DNA from 3 places in the Cloacibacterium sp. Arc13 genome. Region 1 is predicted to be linked to each of the others. Evidence: riboswitches for the same ligand, from Rfam matches in the RefSeq annotation. Region 1 holds a riboswitch; each other region holds the start of a gene.
What was found. A riboswitch is a leader RNA that binds a small molecule or an ion and turns the genes downstream of it on or off. The one in region 1 is predicted to bind S-adenosylmethionine.
Positions count from the first base shown of each region.

Region 2: another riboswitch for S-adenosylmethionine. It lies ahead of QO190_RS08025 (homocysteine S-methyltransferase family protein); the one in region 1 lies ahead of QO190_RS02940 (Na+/H+ antiporter NhaC family protein).
Region 3: another riboswitch for S-adenosylmethionine. It lies ahead of QO190_RS11830 (O-acetylhomoserine aminocarboxypropyltransferase/cysteine synthase family protein); the one in region 1 lies ahead of QO190_RS02940 (Na+/H+ antiporter NhaC family protein).

Region 1 is NZ_JASMRM010000002.1:211,722-217,098, reverse strand. Features, by position in the region: gene QO190_RS02945 (helix-turn-helix domain-containing protein) at 1-184, opposite strand, end outside; gene QO190_RS02940 (Na+/H+ antiporter NhaC family protein) at 748-2,067, opposite strand; SAM-I-IV-variant riboswitch at 2,104-2,201, opposite strand; gene QO190_RS02935 (hypothetical protein) at 2,445-3,095, shown strand; gene QO190_RS02930 (Dps family protein) at 4,339-4,812, shown strand; gene QO190_RS02925 (phosphatidate cytidylyltransferase) at 4,829-4,993, shown strand; gene QO190_RS02920 (NAD(P)/FAD-dependent oxidoreductase) at 5,026-5,377, shown strand, end outside.
Region 2 is NZ_JASMRM010000008.1:133,583-138,959, reverse strand. Features, by position in the region: gene metH (methionine synthase) at 1-2,100, opposite strand, end outside; gene QO190_RS08025 (homocysteine S-methyltransferase family protein) at 2,172-3,182, opposite strand; SAM riboswitch class I at 3,244-3,354, opposite strand; gene QO190_RS08020 (glucosidase) at 3,504-5,377, shown strand, end outside.
Region 3 is NZ_JASMRM010000018.1:24,011-29,387, forward strand. Features, by position in the region: gene QO190_RS11815 (homoserine dehydrogenase) at 74-1,264, opposite strand; gene QO190_RS11820 (alpha/beta fold hydrolase family protein) at 1,307-2,245, opposite strand; gene QO190_RS11825 (OsmC family protein) at 2,248-2,682, opposite strand; gene QO190_RS11830 (O-acetylhomoserine aminocarboxypropyltransferase/cysteine synthase family protein) at 2,701-3,996, opposite strand; SAM riboswitch class I at 4,135-4,244, opposite strand; gene QO190_RS11835 (glycoside hydrolase family 3 C-terminal domain-containing protein) at 4,488-5,377, shown strand, end outside.

The DNA of each region.
Region 1 (5,377 bases):
CAAGATTTTTAAAATACTGTACAGGATAAAAGTATTTCTTCCCTATTCTAACAAAGGGAATACTTTTATTGCTTCTCATGCGTTGCAAAGTTTTGTCGCTAAAATTAAAAAGCCTTTTCATGTCCGCATTATCATAAAATAGCGGCTCGCTTAAGCTTTTGGTGTGTCTTTTTTGGTCGGACATAACAATATAAAAACGATTTAATGTTAATTTGATAAGGCATAATTATTAGGTTTTTAATTAATTAATAGTACAATAATAGGTAATATGAAAAAAACTTGCAAACAACATTGATAAAAGTTATTAACAAGTAAGGGTGCAAAAAATTATAATAAAGTTTTATATCTATTGCATTAAAATCCGTGTGCTTTAAAGAACATCTCTGATGTTCCTTTGGGAACTCAAAAACGCTATCATTTCAACAACTCTCCGTGAACCTTGTGATATTAAAACTTTTAACCTAGGAACATAGACGTTGAAAAATTACCTATTTTAATTGATGTCCTAGGAAACCGCAAGCGTAAAAAAAATGAATAACCTTTTCGTTAAAAAAGTCTGCTGTTTAAGCTCGGCATTCTGCCGAGTGAGTTTCAGAGTTTTTAGAAAAGGTTATTCTTTTTTAGCTGAGGATTTCCAGACTTGAACTTTTGGTTCTTTTGTTTCAAGACAAAAGAACATTAAATCTGAAAAGCAGAGTTTATTTGTTGATGCTGTGGCTTCGACAAGCTCAGCCACCAATTTTTCTGTTACACGTTGCCTGAGCCTCCCGAAGGCACCACATTCCTAGACCTTCCCCAAAACATAGAACCCACCACCATTAAGAACAGAAGCCCTAAATAATAAGAATGCGAGAGCATATCCACATAATTGATTTTATTTTTACTGTAACCGATAATCAATAAAACCTGAGCACCATAAGGAAGCAACCCTTGAACGATACACGCAAAAATATCAATCACAGAAGCCATCTTTCGGGCAGGAACTTCAAAACGTTCAGAAATAGGTCTCAACACTTTCCCAGAGATTAAAATCGACACGGTGTTATTGGCAATACAGAGATTTACCAAACCTGTAATCAATCCTGCTCCCAATTGTGCAGATTTGGCTGAGCTAATCTTAGCTTCTATTTTGTTCAATAAATATTGAATTCCCCCTGCTTTTTCTACTAAGGCAGCTAAACCTCCTGTAAGCAAAGACAATAAGAAAATTTCGGTCATAGACGTGAAGCCTTCATAACTGGCTTTGGCAAAACTCAACCATGTAAGGTTTCCTTGCCATAAACCAATGGCTCCCGCTAAAAATATCCCGATGACCAACACAAGAAATACATCTAACCCTAAAAAAGCCAATACCAAAACCACCAAATAGGGGAAAATAAGTTCCCAAGAAATGGGAGTTGGCGTGTAGGCAATGGGCGCAACAGGATTGCTAAATCCTATAATCAATAAAATCACCACCGTTAATACTACAGCAGGGGCAGCCAAATAAAAATTGGTTCTGAACTTATCTTTCATGCTGCTGCCCAACGTTTGAGCTGCTGCAATGGTAGTATCAGAAATCACCGAAAGATTGTCGCCAAACATGGCACCACCCAAAAGACTTGCCCCAATGAGGTTAAGGTCTGCTCCACTTTTTTGAGCCAACTGTATCGCGATAGGCCCTAATGCGACAATAGCACCAACCGAGGTTCCAGAAGACAAGGAAAGAAATGATGCCAAAAGAAAAATCCCTAGAGCATAATAATCTGCAGAGATATAGGTTAGCCCGATATTCACTACCGCATCTACACTGCCTGAAACTTGTGCTACGGTAGAAAAAGCGCCTGCCAATAGATAAATAATACACATGGTCAATACACTGGACTCTCCACAACCGTGTAAAAAAGTTTTGATTTTTTCTTGATGAGGCAACCTAGACATGGCAAAGGCGGCAATAATACCGATACTCACGGCAATAGGCGATGGCAAGGCATAAAAATCTTGCAATACAATTCCGGCACCTAAAAATGTACCTACGAAAATTAAAAAAGGAAGTAAACTGAGAAAATTTGCTTTTGTAGAGTTCATAAAATTTAAAAATTTAACACAGGAACTTTACAAAAGATAGACAACATTTTTTCCAAAAAAGTTTGGCTTATCGCTTTAGCACCTTGCTTGTTGTTGCAGGTTGCTACCTCCCGTAGAGGTTCCTGATAATAGGCGGCAAAAGTAGTCATTATCTTCCAACGAACCAAATACAATCTATCAATCGCCCTCATAGACTATCACCACAGCCTTTTAACTCCCTGATTTCTGAAAATTAAAGAATAAAAATTTCCTTTCCATTTCCTTTTTTATATTATTAAACTAACAATTATATTTTTACATTTAATTTATTTTAATTTAAGTAACCTTTATATTTATTTTTTTGCTAAATTTGTTATATAAACTTATATAAATTTTTTATGATAAAAAATCTTATCACTTTAGTAGCTCTTGTATTAAGTTCATACATTTATTGTCAAACGGATTTAGATTTTAGAGGGGACCGTCTAATGGAAAACATGTGGTTCAAAACAATTGGGAAAGATAATCTCTCAGAATTAGAAGGTAGCCCATATTTTACTAAAGATTTTGTAGCGAGCAAAATATCAGAATATCCTGATCAAGTAATGACAAGATATGACATGTATAATGATAACATTGAATTTCTTAAAAATGGAAAACCATTCATTTTGCCAAAAACAGCAAATTATGACACTATTCTATTAACTTTAACTGGCAAAAAGTTAAAACTTATTGATACGGGATATTATTTTATAGTGTATGAAGGAAAAAAATATAATGTATTTAAAAAAATTAAAAGTAAATTTCAGCCCTTTGAAAAGGCCAAAAATGGTTATACAGAAGATAAACAAGCTATGTTTTATAACTTACCAGAGACTTTTTTTATCATACTCAATGATAAACTAACGGCATTACCAAAAAATAAGAATTCTTTTGCAAGTCTTTTTCCAGAAAAAGAAAAAAATATACTGAAAGTAATCAAAAAAAATAAAATAAATCTCGATAATGAAGAGGGATTAAGAATGATCTTTCAATATATAGAGAATTAAATTAAACAATAATATCAAAGAGCATGTTTTAAAAAGAAAGTTTTTTTGAGAAAATCCCTTCCCTACCCTTTTTTACTAATCTGAAGAAATGTAAAGATTTTTTAGTGTCAAGAATCTTTAATATGAAGTAAAACTTGTTGTGCATTTAGCACAAATTAATTTTTAATTTATTCAAACTTCTTTTAAATATGAAAAATTTAGGTATTGAATCATCGTAAAAGAATTTATTTTAGACACTATTCTTGTTGCTAAACCTTGAAATGTTTTTGCAAAGTTTTTGTTGTTGTTTGTGAACTGTCCACATAAATGCGAAATCTTGGTTTCAACCCTCTTTCTGTTTTTTGATTTCATTATTGAAAGTTTTACAAAATTATGTTGGTTTTTACACATCGGGCCTGAAAAATTTATCATAGAATAGTTGAACGAATCCATTTTAACTTCTTTGTTGAAATATCCTCTATCTCCTATTAAAAAGCAATTCTAAAAATTTTCTTTAATATCATTTAATAAACAAGACATTTACCGTCTAAAAATCGAAAGAATGAAAAATTCCTTTCTTCTAGAAAATCAGATGAAATTTATCTCCAAAATATATTGACTTCTGTGCGGCATAATATCCAAATGAAGGTTTAATTTCATATGTTTTGCATATTGCTGAACGATTGGCTCTACTGATTTTGGATATTTTAATTAGTATTTGATCCAGAATAAATACAACATTAAAAATCTGAAACTTGTTACTTAAAGTCTCTCTGTTTTTTTTCAATGTAAGGAAAAAATTTTCTTTTTCTTTTAATCTAGACACTTCTTTCAATTTCCCCATCCGAATCATTTACTGAAATACATCTAAACAACTGTAAGTCAGAGTTAATTGATGTATATTTTGTAATAATATTAAGTGCAACAATTTCCAAATCAGACATTTTTGGAAGCCTAATTTAATTATTCGCAGTATACACAATCTTTTCCTTTCTTAATTTTAAAACGCACAACGGGTTTACATTATAAAATAATCGTTCTCATTTAAATATTATGTATATATATAAACAGCCTGAAAGAATTTATTTTTCTAGGATAATAAAAATACAGTTTATAAAAAATGTAGGTGAGAGGTATTTGATGTCGGGGAACAATACCCTATACATTCCCTTAAAATCTTATAACAATTCATCAGGATTATATAAGTCCAACTGCTTGATCGTATTTTACTTTTGTATCAATACCCACACAAAATATAATCATTATGAAAGTAGACATCGGCATCAGTGCTGCAAACCTCAAGAAAGTATGTGATAACCTAAACACTATCTTAGCAGATGGCAATGTGTTATACTTAAAACTCAGAAAGTTTCATTGGAATCTGAAAGGACCAGACTTCATGCAATTTCACCGCCTCTTCGAAGAACAGTATGAGGCAATAGAAAAAGCCATTGATGAAGTAGCCGAACGCATCTCTACGCTTGGCGGAATGGCAGTAGGTACTACTATAGAGTTTGCAGAACTCTCAAAGCTAAAAGAAAGTCCCGGAAAATGCCCATCTCCTCTGGAAATGGCAAAAGAACTTTTGCAAGACCATGAGAGTATTGTAAAATCTCTCAGAACTTCCATAGACGACTGTGAAGAAAAATATGAAGACAAAGGAACCGCAGATTTTTTAACCGGATTAATGCAAGACCATGAAAAAATGGCTTGGCAACTTAGACAATATTTCGTTTAACCTAAAATTTTACCCTATGAAAAAATATATCTTATCCACCGTAACTTTATTTTTATTGACCTTATTGACGAGTTGTGAAGCGGTAGAAACCGTTTTCAAAGCAGGAATGTATTGGGGATTTTTCTTAATTGCCTTAGTATTAGTCGTGATATTTTGGCTATTCTCAAGAGGAAAGAAATAAGTTCATTGTAAACACTTTAAAACACAAATGATATGAGACTAAGAACCTTTGAATCTTTTTGGCTGCTCAAAAACGGCTTACTCTACACCTATCCTACTTTACAAAAAAATATAAAAACAGAAATTTTGGTAATTGGTGGTGGCATTACTGGCGCTCTAATTTCTGATGCCTTAATGGATGCAGGTTATGAAGTGACTCTCATCGACAGACGAGACATCGGACAAGGAAGCACGAGTGCTACTACCAGCATGTTGCAATACGAAATAGATAAACCATTAAAAGATTTGGCAAAGAAAATTGGCGAAGAAGCTGCAGCACTTTGTTATCAAGAAGGCATCACTGCGATTCAAGATTTAAAAAAATTGGTGAAAACCAAAAAATTAA
Region 2 (5,377 bases), on a different contig from region 1:
ATATTCTTTGCCATCAGATTTTTTATGTTGTTGACGAAGCGTTCTGAAAGTGAATGTTTCTTCACCATTTTTCAATTCAATATCATCTTTTTCATTAGAGTTCGCAGGAAAAATTCCGAAAATTGCTTTTGCAGTTAATAATTTTTCATCCACGATTTTCTTCAACATTTTTTGAGCATCTGCAAAAAGTTCTTTTGCGTGTTCTCCTACAATTTCATCTTCTAAAATCTGAGGATATTTACCAAATAAATCCCAACTTCTGAAAAACGGACTCCAATCAATATAAGGAATCAATTCTTCTAAGTTTTGATTTTCAATTAAATGAATACCTAAATTTTTAGGTTCAGAGATGGTCTCATTTTCCCAATCGATTTTGAATTTTTGATTTCTCGCTTCTTCTATCGAAATATATTCTTTGTCAACTTGTCTGTTTAAGAATTTTTCACGGAAATCTGCATAATCTGCTTTGAGTTCAGAAATAAACGCTCCATTTCTATTGCTCAACAAAGAACTTACCACACCAACTGCTCTAGAAGCATCATTTACATGAACCACAGCATTTTTATATTTCGGGTCTATTTTTACGGCAGTATGCGCTTTAGAAGTTGTGGCACCACCAATCATCAATGGGAAATTGAGGTTTTGACGCTCCAGTTCATTGGCAATATGTACCATTTCGTCTAAACTTGGTGTAATCAATCCGCTTAAACCAATCACATCTACTTTTTCTTGAATTGCTGTTTGAATAATTTTTTCGGCAGGAACCATCACTCCTAAATCTACAATTTCGTAATTGTTACAGCCCAAAACTACACTCACAATATTTTTACCAATGTCGTGAACATCGCCTTTTACCGTTGCCATCAATACTTTACCATTGGCTTTTTGTGCAGAATCTTTCTCAGCTTCTATAAACGGTTGAAGATAAGCCACTGCTTTTTTCATCACTCTCGCAGATTTTACCACTTGAGGAAGAAACATTTTTCCACTTCCGAATAAATCTCCCACTACAGACATTCCCGTCATTAGATTTCCTTCAATAACATCCAAAGGTTTTGCCGAAATTTTTCGTGCTTCTTCTACATCTTCCTCAATAAAACGGTCGATTCCTTTTACCAAAGAATGGGTGATTCTGTCTTGCAAAGGCTGATTTCGCCATGCTAAATCTTCTACTTTTTCTTTTTTTACAGATTTATGTTTTTCAGAATAATCCAATAATCTTTCGGTAGCATCATCTCTTCTGTCCAGCATTACATCTTCTACCAACTCCAACAAATCTTTAGGAATTTCGTCGTAAATTTCTAACATGGCAGGGTTTACAATTCCCATATTCATTCCCGCTTTGATGGCGTGATAGAGGAAAACTGAGTGCATCGCTTCTCTTACCGTATCATTTCCCCTAAACGAAAACGAAACGTTAGAAACACCACCAGAAACCGAAACGTAAGGTAAGTTTTCACGAACCCATTTTGTTGCTTCAATGAAATCCAATGCGTTTCTGCGATGTTCTTCCATGCCTGTTGCAACTGGGAAAATATTGAGGTCGAAAATAATGTCTTCCGCAGGAAAACGGACTGTGTTCGTTAAGAGTTTATAACTTCTTTTACAAATTTCTATTCTGCGTTCGTAATTATCAGCCTGTCCATTTTCATCAAAAGCCATTACAACTACTGCAGCACCATATCTTTTAATGGCTTTAGCTTGACGAACAAATTCTTCTTCACCACCTTTTAAACTGATGGAATTGACTACACATTTTCCTTGAACCACTTGCAAACCAGCTTCTAAAATTTCCCATTTAGAAGAATCTATCATCATTGGAATTCTGGAAATATCAGGTTCTGAGGCGATTAAATTCAAGAATTTAACCATGCAATATTTTCCGTCTAAAAGTCCATCATCAAAACAAATGTCTAAAATCTGTGCGCCACCTTCCACTTGATGACGAGCAATTTCTAAAGCTTCAGAAAATTTTTCTTCTTTAATCAATCTGAGAAATTTCTTAGAACCTGCTACATTGGTTCTTTCTCCAATATTGATAAAATTGGATTCTGGAGTTATAATTAAAGGTTCTAGACCCGAAAGTTTTAAATATTTCATATTATAAATGAGATAATTAGTTAATTTGAAAATAAGATAATGCTTGTGAAAAGCATCGCATTAACTCATCATCAAATTATCACATCAACTTTTCTTGGTTGATAATCTTTAACGATTTTTGCGATTGCTGCAATGTGGTCAGGAGTTGTTCCGCAACAACCACCAACGATATTTACCAATCCTTTTTCTGCATATTCACGGATTTGTTCTGCCATAAATTCTGGAGATTCATCGTATTGACCGAAAGCATTCGGTAAACCAGCGTTTGGATAAGCAGAAATGAAAAATTCAGAATTATTAGAAATGGTTTCTAAATAAGGTGTCAATTGTTTCGCTCCTAGAGCACAGTTAAATCCTACACTTAATAAGTTAAGATGAGATATTGAAACCAAAAATGCTTCAGCAGTTTGTCCGCTTAGCGTTCTTCCAGACGCGTCTGTGATGGTTCCAGAAACCATAATTGGAATCTGAATTTTTCTTTCTTCTTGAATTTGGTCTATGGCAAAAAGTGCAGCTTTTGCATTCAAAGTATCAAAAATGGTTTCTACCAAAAGGATATCAGAACCGCCATCTAAAAGTGCTTCTGCTTGTTGTTTGTAAGCAATTCTTAACTCTTCAAAAGTAATGGCTCTGTAACCAGGGTCATTTACATCCGGAGAAAGAGATGCAGTTTTATTAGTAGGGCCAATAGAACCTGCTACAAATCTTGGTTTTTCTGGAGTTAAAGCCGTGAATTCATCACAAACTTTTCTTGCAATTTTTGCGGATTCATAATTCAGTTCATACACCAAATCTTCCATGTGGTAATCTGCCATTGCAATGGTAGTCGCAGAAAAAGTATTGGTTTCGATGATGTCTGCACCAGCTTCTAAATATTTTTTGTGTACCGCTTCAATAGCATGAGGCTGAGTGAGAGAAAGTAAATCATTATTTCCCTTCAATGGAGATTCCCAGTTTTTAAATCTCTCGCCACGATAGTCTTCTTCCGTAAACTGATATCGCTGAAGCATAGTTCCCATAGCTCCGTCTAGAACGAGGATTCTTTGCTGTAAATTTTGATAAAGTATGTCGCTATTTTGCATTTCAATGTGATTAAAAAAATGAAATGCTATAAGAAAAGTTGAGGGACTCAACTGTTTTTATGTGTTATCTATCCCAAAAATGAGTAGAATGTAGCACCTTTTCTCGTTTCAGAAACGCGATAGGTTGCCAAGGTTTCACAGAGTCTAATCTCTCCACCTTTCTTGATAACATTTCGATTGTATGAAAGAACAAATCTTTTGCAAAGCTATATCATTTTTTTCACAATAAGAAATTGTCATTGAAAAAATTAATCTAAATGAAATTTCATAGTTTTTATTTTTTTCTACCTTCGCATCATGTTATTTTAAAAAATAATGGTTATGAATGCTGAAAAACAACGATTACAAGATATAAATTACAGAACTTGGGGACCTTATGTTAGCAATAGACAGTGGGGAAACGTAAGAGAAGATTATTCCTTTGATGGAAATACATGGGGAGCAACTGGTCATGATGATGCAGAAAGCAGAACTTACAGATGGGCAGAAGAAGGAATTGCGGGAATTTCTGATGACAAACAACGTTTGTACTTCGCTTTTTCTTTTTGGAATAAAAAGGATAAAATGGTCAAAGAACGTTTCTTTGGATTGAGCAACCATCAAGGAAATCATGGTGAAGACATTAAAGAAATTTTCTATTATTTAGACAATACGCCTACTCATTCTTACATGAAAATGGTGTACAAATATCCGCAGAATGCCTTTCCTTACGAAGATTTAATCAAGACAAATGCAGAACGAAGCAATAAGGAAACAGAATATGAAATTATAGATACAGGAATTTTTGACCAAAATGAATATTTCGATATTTTTATAGAATATGCCAAAATTCACCATGATGATATTTTAATCAGAGTTACCGTCACCAACCGAAATACAGAAAAAGCACCTTTGGTGATTTTGCCCACACTTTGGTACAGAAATAATTGGAGTTGGGGGTATAATTCTTATAAACCTAATTTTACAACGCGCCATCGTGGTCAAATAGAAATAGAACATGAGAGTTTGGGCATGAAAAAACTTTATTCTCGTGACAAATCCGTGAAAATTCTTTTCTGCGAAAATGAAACCAATACCGAAAAATTATTCGGAAAAAAATCTGAAAATAAATACTTTAAAGATGGAATTAACCATTATATCGTTCATCAAAAAAACACGGTGAATCCTAAAAAGTTCGGAACTAAAGCGGCTTTTGTAATCGATACGGAATTAGAAGGTGGAGAAACTAAAACTTTTGATTTCAGAATGTCTCCTCATAAAATGGAGAACGCTTTTTTTGATTTTGATGAGGTTTTTGAAGTAAGAAAAAAAGAATCTGATGAATTTTATGACGAAATTCAAAAAGATTTTAACTGCGAAGATGAAAAAAATGTGCAGCGACAAGCTTTTGCAGGATTGCTTTGGAATAAACAATTTTATCATTATAAAGTTGGAAAATGGTTAAATGGAGACCCAAATTTCCCTGTGGAAAGGAATTTTGAGCATCATGTAAGAAATGTAGAATGGAAACACATGAATTGCAAGGACATTATTTCTATGCCAGATAAATGGGAATATCCGTGGTTTGCAACGTGGGATTTAGCCTTTCACTGTGTGAGTTTTAGTATTTTAGACCCAGATTTTGCCAAAAATCAATTGCAGTTATTGACCAAAGAATGGTACATGCATCCTAACGGTCAGCTTCCAGCGTATGAATGGGATTTTTCAGATGTCAATCCGCCAGTTCACGCATGGAGCACTTTTAGAGTTTTTAAAATCGATGAAAAAATCAATGGAAAACCAGATATTCATTTCTTAGAAAGTGTTTTTCAGAAATTATTGCTCAATTTTACGTGGTGGGTAAACCGAAAAGATAAAAATGGGAAGAATGTTTTCGGAGGTGGATTTCTTGGATTGGATAATATTGGTGCTTTTGACAGAAATATGCAGTTCAAAAACGGAGAATATCTAGAACAAGCTGATGGAACTTCTTGGATGGCGATGTTTGCTCTGAATATGATGAGAATTTCTATGGAATTGGCACTGTATAATCCAGTTTATGAAGATATGGCGATTAAATTTTTTGAGCATTATCTCTACATTGCAGAAGCCATGGAAAATCTTGGCGAAGGAAAAAATGGACTTTGGAACGAAGAAGACGGATTTTTCTATGACGTATTGCAACTTAGCGACGGAACTGGAATTTCTCTAAAATT
Region 3 (5,377 bases), on a different contig from region 1:
CTGCCAAAAATACAAAAAATAAAGCGTCATTTTTCAGAGAAAAACAACGCTTAAGGAAAAAACAAGTTAATAATTATAAAATATCAATCAACACAAATGACACCTCATCTTGATGCTTTGTGAAAACGTCTTTTAGTTGCTGAAAACGAATGCTTCCTACAAAATAAGCATCTTCTCTATTGCCATAAAACTCTTCGATTTCTTCAAAATAATTTTCAAAATTTTGGCTGTCTTTGGCTTTATGTCTAAATAAAACTTTCAAAGGAAAATCTTGAGCCAGTTTCAAATTTTCTGAGTTGGCTATTTTCTTGTATTCATATCTGTAATCATAAGCAATCGCAGAAATATCAGACAAAACTGCACTTGCAGTAGGCAATGAACCCGCTCCTCTTCCGTAGAAAAATTGCTTATCGGCAAAAGCGGTTTGTACTTTTACTCCGTTAAAAACATCACTCACTGTAGAAAAAGTATCAGTTGATTTTACAAATTTCGGAATCACAAGTGCGACGACTTCTTCTTCATTTCTTTTTTGAGCATAAGCCAATAATTTAATCTGTAGATTTTTTTCTTTGGCATATTTGATTTCTAAATCTCCCAAATTCTGAATTCCTACATTGAAAACTTCTTTTGGTTTCGTAGTAATTCCGAAAGAATGCGTCAATAGAATTTGAAGTTTAGAACGTGCATCAAAACCACCTGTATCCAAAATAGGATTGCTCTCTGCATAGCCTTTTTCTTGGGCTTCTTTCAGCGCTTCTTCGTAGCTTAAATTATCTTGGAAAGTTTTGGTCAAAATATAATTGGTAGAACCATTTACAATTCCTTGAATAGATTGCAGAAAGTCATTATTGTAATATTCTTCTAAATTTCTGATAATCGGGATACTGACACAAACTGCCGCTTCATACAGGAAAGGAACCTGATGCTTTTTTTGCAGTTCATACAGTTCTTCGAAATGTTCTGCAATCATTTTTTTGTTCGCTGAGACTACAGCTTTTCCGTTTTCTAAAGCAGTTTTTACAATTTCAAAAGCTGCATCTGCATCATCTATTAATTCTACCACCAGATTGATTTCTTCGTCTTGCAGAATTTCGTTTTTATCATAATGAAAATGCTCCGGCGAAATATTTCTAGGCTTATCTTTATGCTTTACCACAATTTTTTTGATGGTGGCATCTACCGTTTTACTTTTGTGCAAAACGTCATAAAGACCAGTTCCTACCACTCCATAACCAAACAATCCTATCGTTAATTTTTTGCTCATTTTTTTAATTTTAATTTTTTGAAAATCATCGTTTGTATTTTCTTATAAGTTGAAATGCATTTTAAGTAATGCTGAAATTTCTTCGGTTTCGATTAAAAATCCATCATGACCATACAATGAAGAAATCACTTCCAACTTAGAATTCTTTATATGTTCTGCTATAAATTTTTGCTCTGAAACAGGAAAAAGAATATCGCTATCTATGCCAATCACCAAAGTTTCTGCTGTAATTTGGCTCAAAGCATTTTCCACTGAATTTCTGCCTCTTCCTAAGTGGTGAGAATCCATGGCTTTAGAAAGCATGAAATAACTTTCTTTAGAAAATCTTTTTCTGAGTTTTTCACCTTGATGTCTTTGATAAGAAACCGCTCTATAATTTTCTAATTTTTCACTTTCATCAGTTTGAGTCGCTTCAAAAGTAGCATAGTTTCTGTACGAAAGCATGGCGATAGCTCTAGCTGCATCTATTCCGTTTTCGCCTAATTCCAGCGCCATTCTTTGTGCTTCGTTAAAAGCAATTCCCCATGCAGAATGCTTTGCATTGGTAGCAATTACAAATAATTTTTTAATAAAATCTGGTTCTGTAATCGCCCACTCTAAACATTGCATTCCGCCGAGAGAACCTCCTAGAAGCAATTCTATTTCAGAAATTTGTAAAAATTTGGCTAATTCTTGGTGAAGTTTTACCATATCACGAATCGTGATTAATGGAAGTTTTTCTTGTTTTTGAAAACTCGTTCCGTAGCAAGAACCTAAAATATTGGCACAAACTATGGTAAATTTTTCGGTGTCTAAAGTTAAATTTTCACCAATGAAATTAGGCCACCAATCTTGCGCATCTGAATTTGCAGTTAAAGCATGACAAACCCACATCACTTTTTTTTCTGGGGCTAGTTCACCAAAAATGTGATAAGCAATTTCTACGTTTTCTAATAATTGATTAGATTCTGAAATAAAATTACCTAAGGAGAATTTATACATTTTTAATTCAATTGAAAATTTACGGGAGTAGAATTAGAAAGGTTGTCATTAATTGGGCATCTTTCTTTAGCATCTTTTATAAGATTTTCTATGACAGATTTTTCAGCGGAAGAATCTATGGTGATATCTAAATCTATATTTTTAAATCCAGCTCTTTCTTCTTTAGAAATTCCCAATAATTTTTGAGGATTGATGTTACCGTTAATATCAATTTTCAAATGGTTGATTTCTATATTTCTCTCTTTTGCTAAAAGATGAAGCACTACATTAAAACAACCTGCATAACTTGCCAATAATGTTTCTACAGGATTTGGCGCTTCATCTTTTCCTCCTAAATCTTGAGGTTCGTCTATGATGATTTCAAACTGTCTTGCTTTTGCAATCACTTTGGTTGCAGACTTACTTTCTGCGCTTATTTTAAAATTTAATTCTGACATTTTTCTTCTTTTTACTTTTTATAATTGTTGAAATGATTGCTCTAAATCTGCGATAATATCATCTATATGTTCTATTCCTACACTTAATCTAATTTGTCCCGGAGTAATTCCAGCTTTTAATCTTTCTTCGTCTGAAAGTTGTTCGTGTGTGGTAGAAGCTGGATTGATGATAAGCGTTTTAGAATCTCCTACGTTTGCTAAATGTGAAACCAATTGTAAATTATCGATGAATTTAATTGCTGCTTCTTTTCCGCCTTTGATTTCAAAATTAAGTACCCCTCCGAAACCTTTTTTCAAATATTTTTTAGCATTTTCATAATCTGGGAAACTCGGCAAACCTGGATACAATACTTTTTCTACTTTTGGATGATTTTCTAAAAATTCTGCTAATTTCTGAGCATTTTCTACGGTTCTGTCTACTCTCAGCGATAATGTTTCTAAACCTTGAAGCAATAAAAATGAATTGAATGGAGAAATAGCTGGCCCGAAATCTCTAAGACCTTCTACTCTGGCTTTGATGATAAAAGCAATATTTCCAAAAGGTCCATTTACACCGAAAACATCTGAGAAAACCAATCCATGATAACCATCTGAAGGTTCAGAAAACTGTGGAAACTTACCATTTCCCCAATCGAAATTTCCTCCATCTATGATGATTCCGCCAATAGAAGTTCCGTGACCGCCAATCCATTTTGTAGCAGATTCTACCACTACATTTGCGCCATGTTCAATTGGTCTGAACAAATAACCACCTGCTCCAAAAGTATTGTCAACGATTAATGGAATATTATGCTTTTTAGCTACAGCTGAGATTGCATCAAAATCTGCCACATTCAACGTAGGGTTTCCTATGGTTTCTAAATAAATCGCTTTGGTGTTTTCGTTAATCAATTCTTCAAAACTTTCTGGCTCATCGTCTTTAGCAAATTGTGCTTCGATGCCTAATTTTTTGAAAGAAACTTTGAACTGATTATAACTTCCTCCGTACAAATAAGGCGAACTCACGAAATTGTCTCCTGCTTGTAAAATATTGGTAATTGCCAAAAATTGTGCAGCGTGACCAGAAGCGGTAGCCAAAGCTGCTACTCCACCATGAAGTGCAGCCACACGTTTTTCGAAAACATCTGTGGTAGGATTCATGAGTCTGGTGTAGATATTCCCAAATTCTTTTAACCCAAAAAGATTGGCAGCATGTTCTGCACTGTTAAAAGTATAAGACGAAGTTTGGTAAAGCGGCACCGCTCTAGAATTGGTAGTTGGGTCGATTTCTTGACCAGCGTGAAGTTGAAGCGTTTCAAATTTTAAATTGCTCATTTTTTTAATAATTTTTTAATTGTTAAATATTAGAGCAACTTATTTGCAGAAAATTCTTGACGAAAGAGCATAAAAAAACTCTTCCGACAAGTCGAAAGAGTTTTTGATATAGTGTATGACTATTTTAAACTGATTTCAGACTTATCTTTCCCGAATTTCGGGGTTGAATTTGGCACCTTACTCTCATTTCTGTTAGCAGGTTGCCAAGGTTTCGCAGGGTCAATTCCCTCCACCTTTCTTAATAAGTTGCGTGTATAAAAGAACGTTTTTCGTGGTGCAAATATAAAAACAAGTTTTACAGAAAACCAAATTTTTAGAAGAAAAAAATATTTTTCCATTTTAAACAAATCTTAACCAACTGATTAACAGGCAATTTATTGATTTCTATTTTTAACTATTCAATATCAAGATAAGTTTTTTGAAAATTTTATTATCTCATTTTGAGATAATAATAAAAAGTTGTAGTTTTACTGCACCAAAAAATAATTCTTATGTTCAAGAAAATTGCACTTGTTTGCTTAGTCTCGTTAATGAGTTTTCAAGCAAAAGCACAAGAAAAAAAGACACAAATTTATTTAGATGATTCGCAACCTATAGAACTTAGAGTAGAAGACGCGCTTTCTAAAATGACTTTAGAAGAAAAAGTAGCGATGCTTCATGCTCAGTCAAAATTCAGTTCACCAGGTGTTCCAAGATTAGGAATTCCAGAATTTTGGACGACTGATGGACCACACGGAATTCGTCCTGAAGTAAAATGGGATGAATGGGATCAAGCTGGTTGGACCAATGACTCCATCATTGCATATCCTGCGCTTACTGCACTCTCTGCAACTTGGAACAAAAAAATGTCTTGGAATTACGGAAAAGCTCTTGGAGAAGAAGCTCGTTATAGAAAAAAAGATATTCTATTAGGACCAGGTGTAAATATTTACAGGACTCCATTAAACGGTAGAAACTTCGAATATATGGGAGAAGACCCATTTTTATCTTCTAAAATGGTGGTTCCATACATTAAAGGCGTTCAATCTAATGGTGTAGCTGCTTGTGTGAAACATTATGCACTTAATAATCAGGAACAATTTAGACATACCAGCAACGTAATTGTAGATGATAGAGCTCTATATGAAATTTATTTACCTGCCTTCAAAGCAGCTGTACAAGAAGGAGATACTTGGTCTATAATGGGAGCTTATGATATGTACAAAAATCAGTATGCAAGTCAAAATCAATATTTATTAAACGATATTCTGAAAAAAGAATGGGGTTTTAAAGGAGTAGTTATTTCTGATTGGGGTGCTGTAAATGATACTAAACAAGCCATTATGAATGGACTTGACATGGAATTCGGGAGCTGGACAAATGGACTTTCTGAAGGAACCAG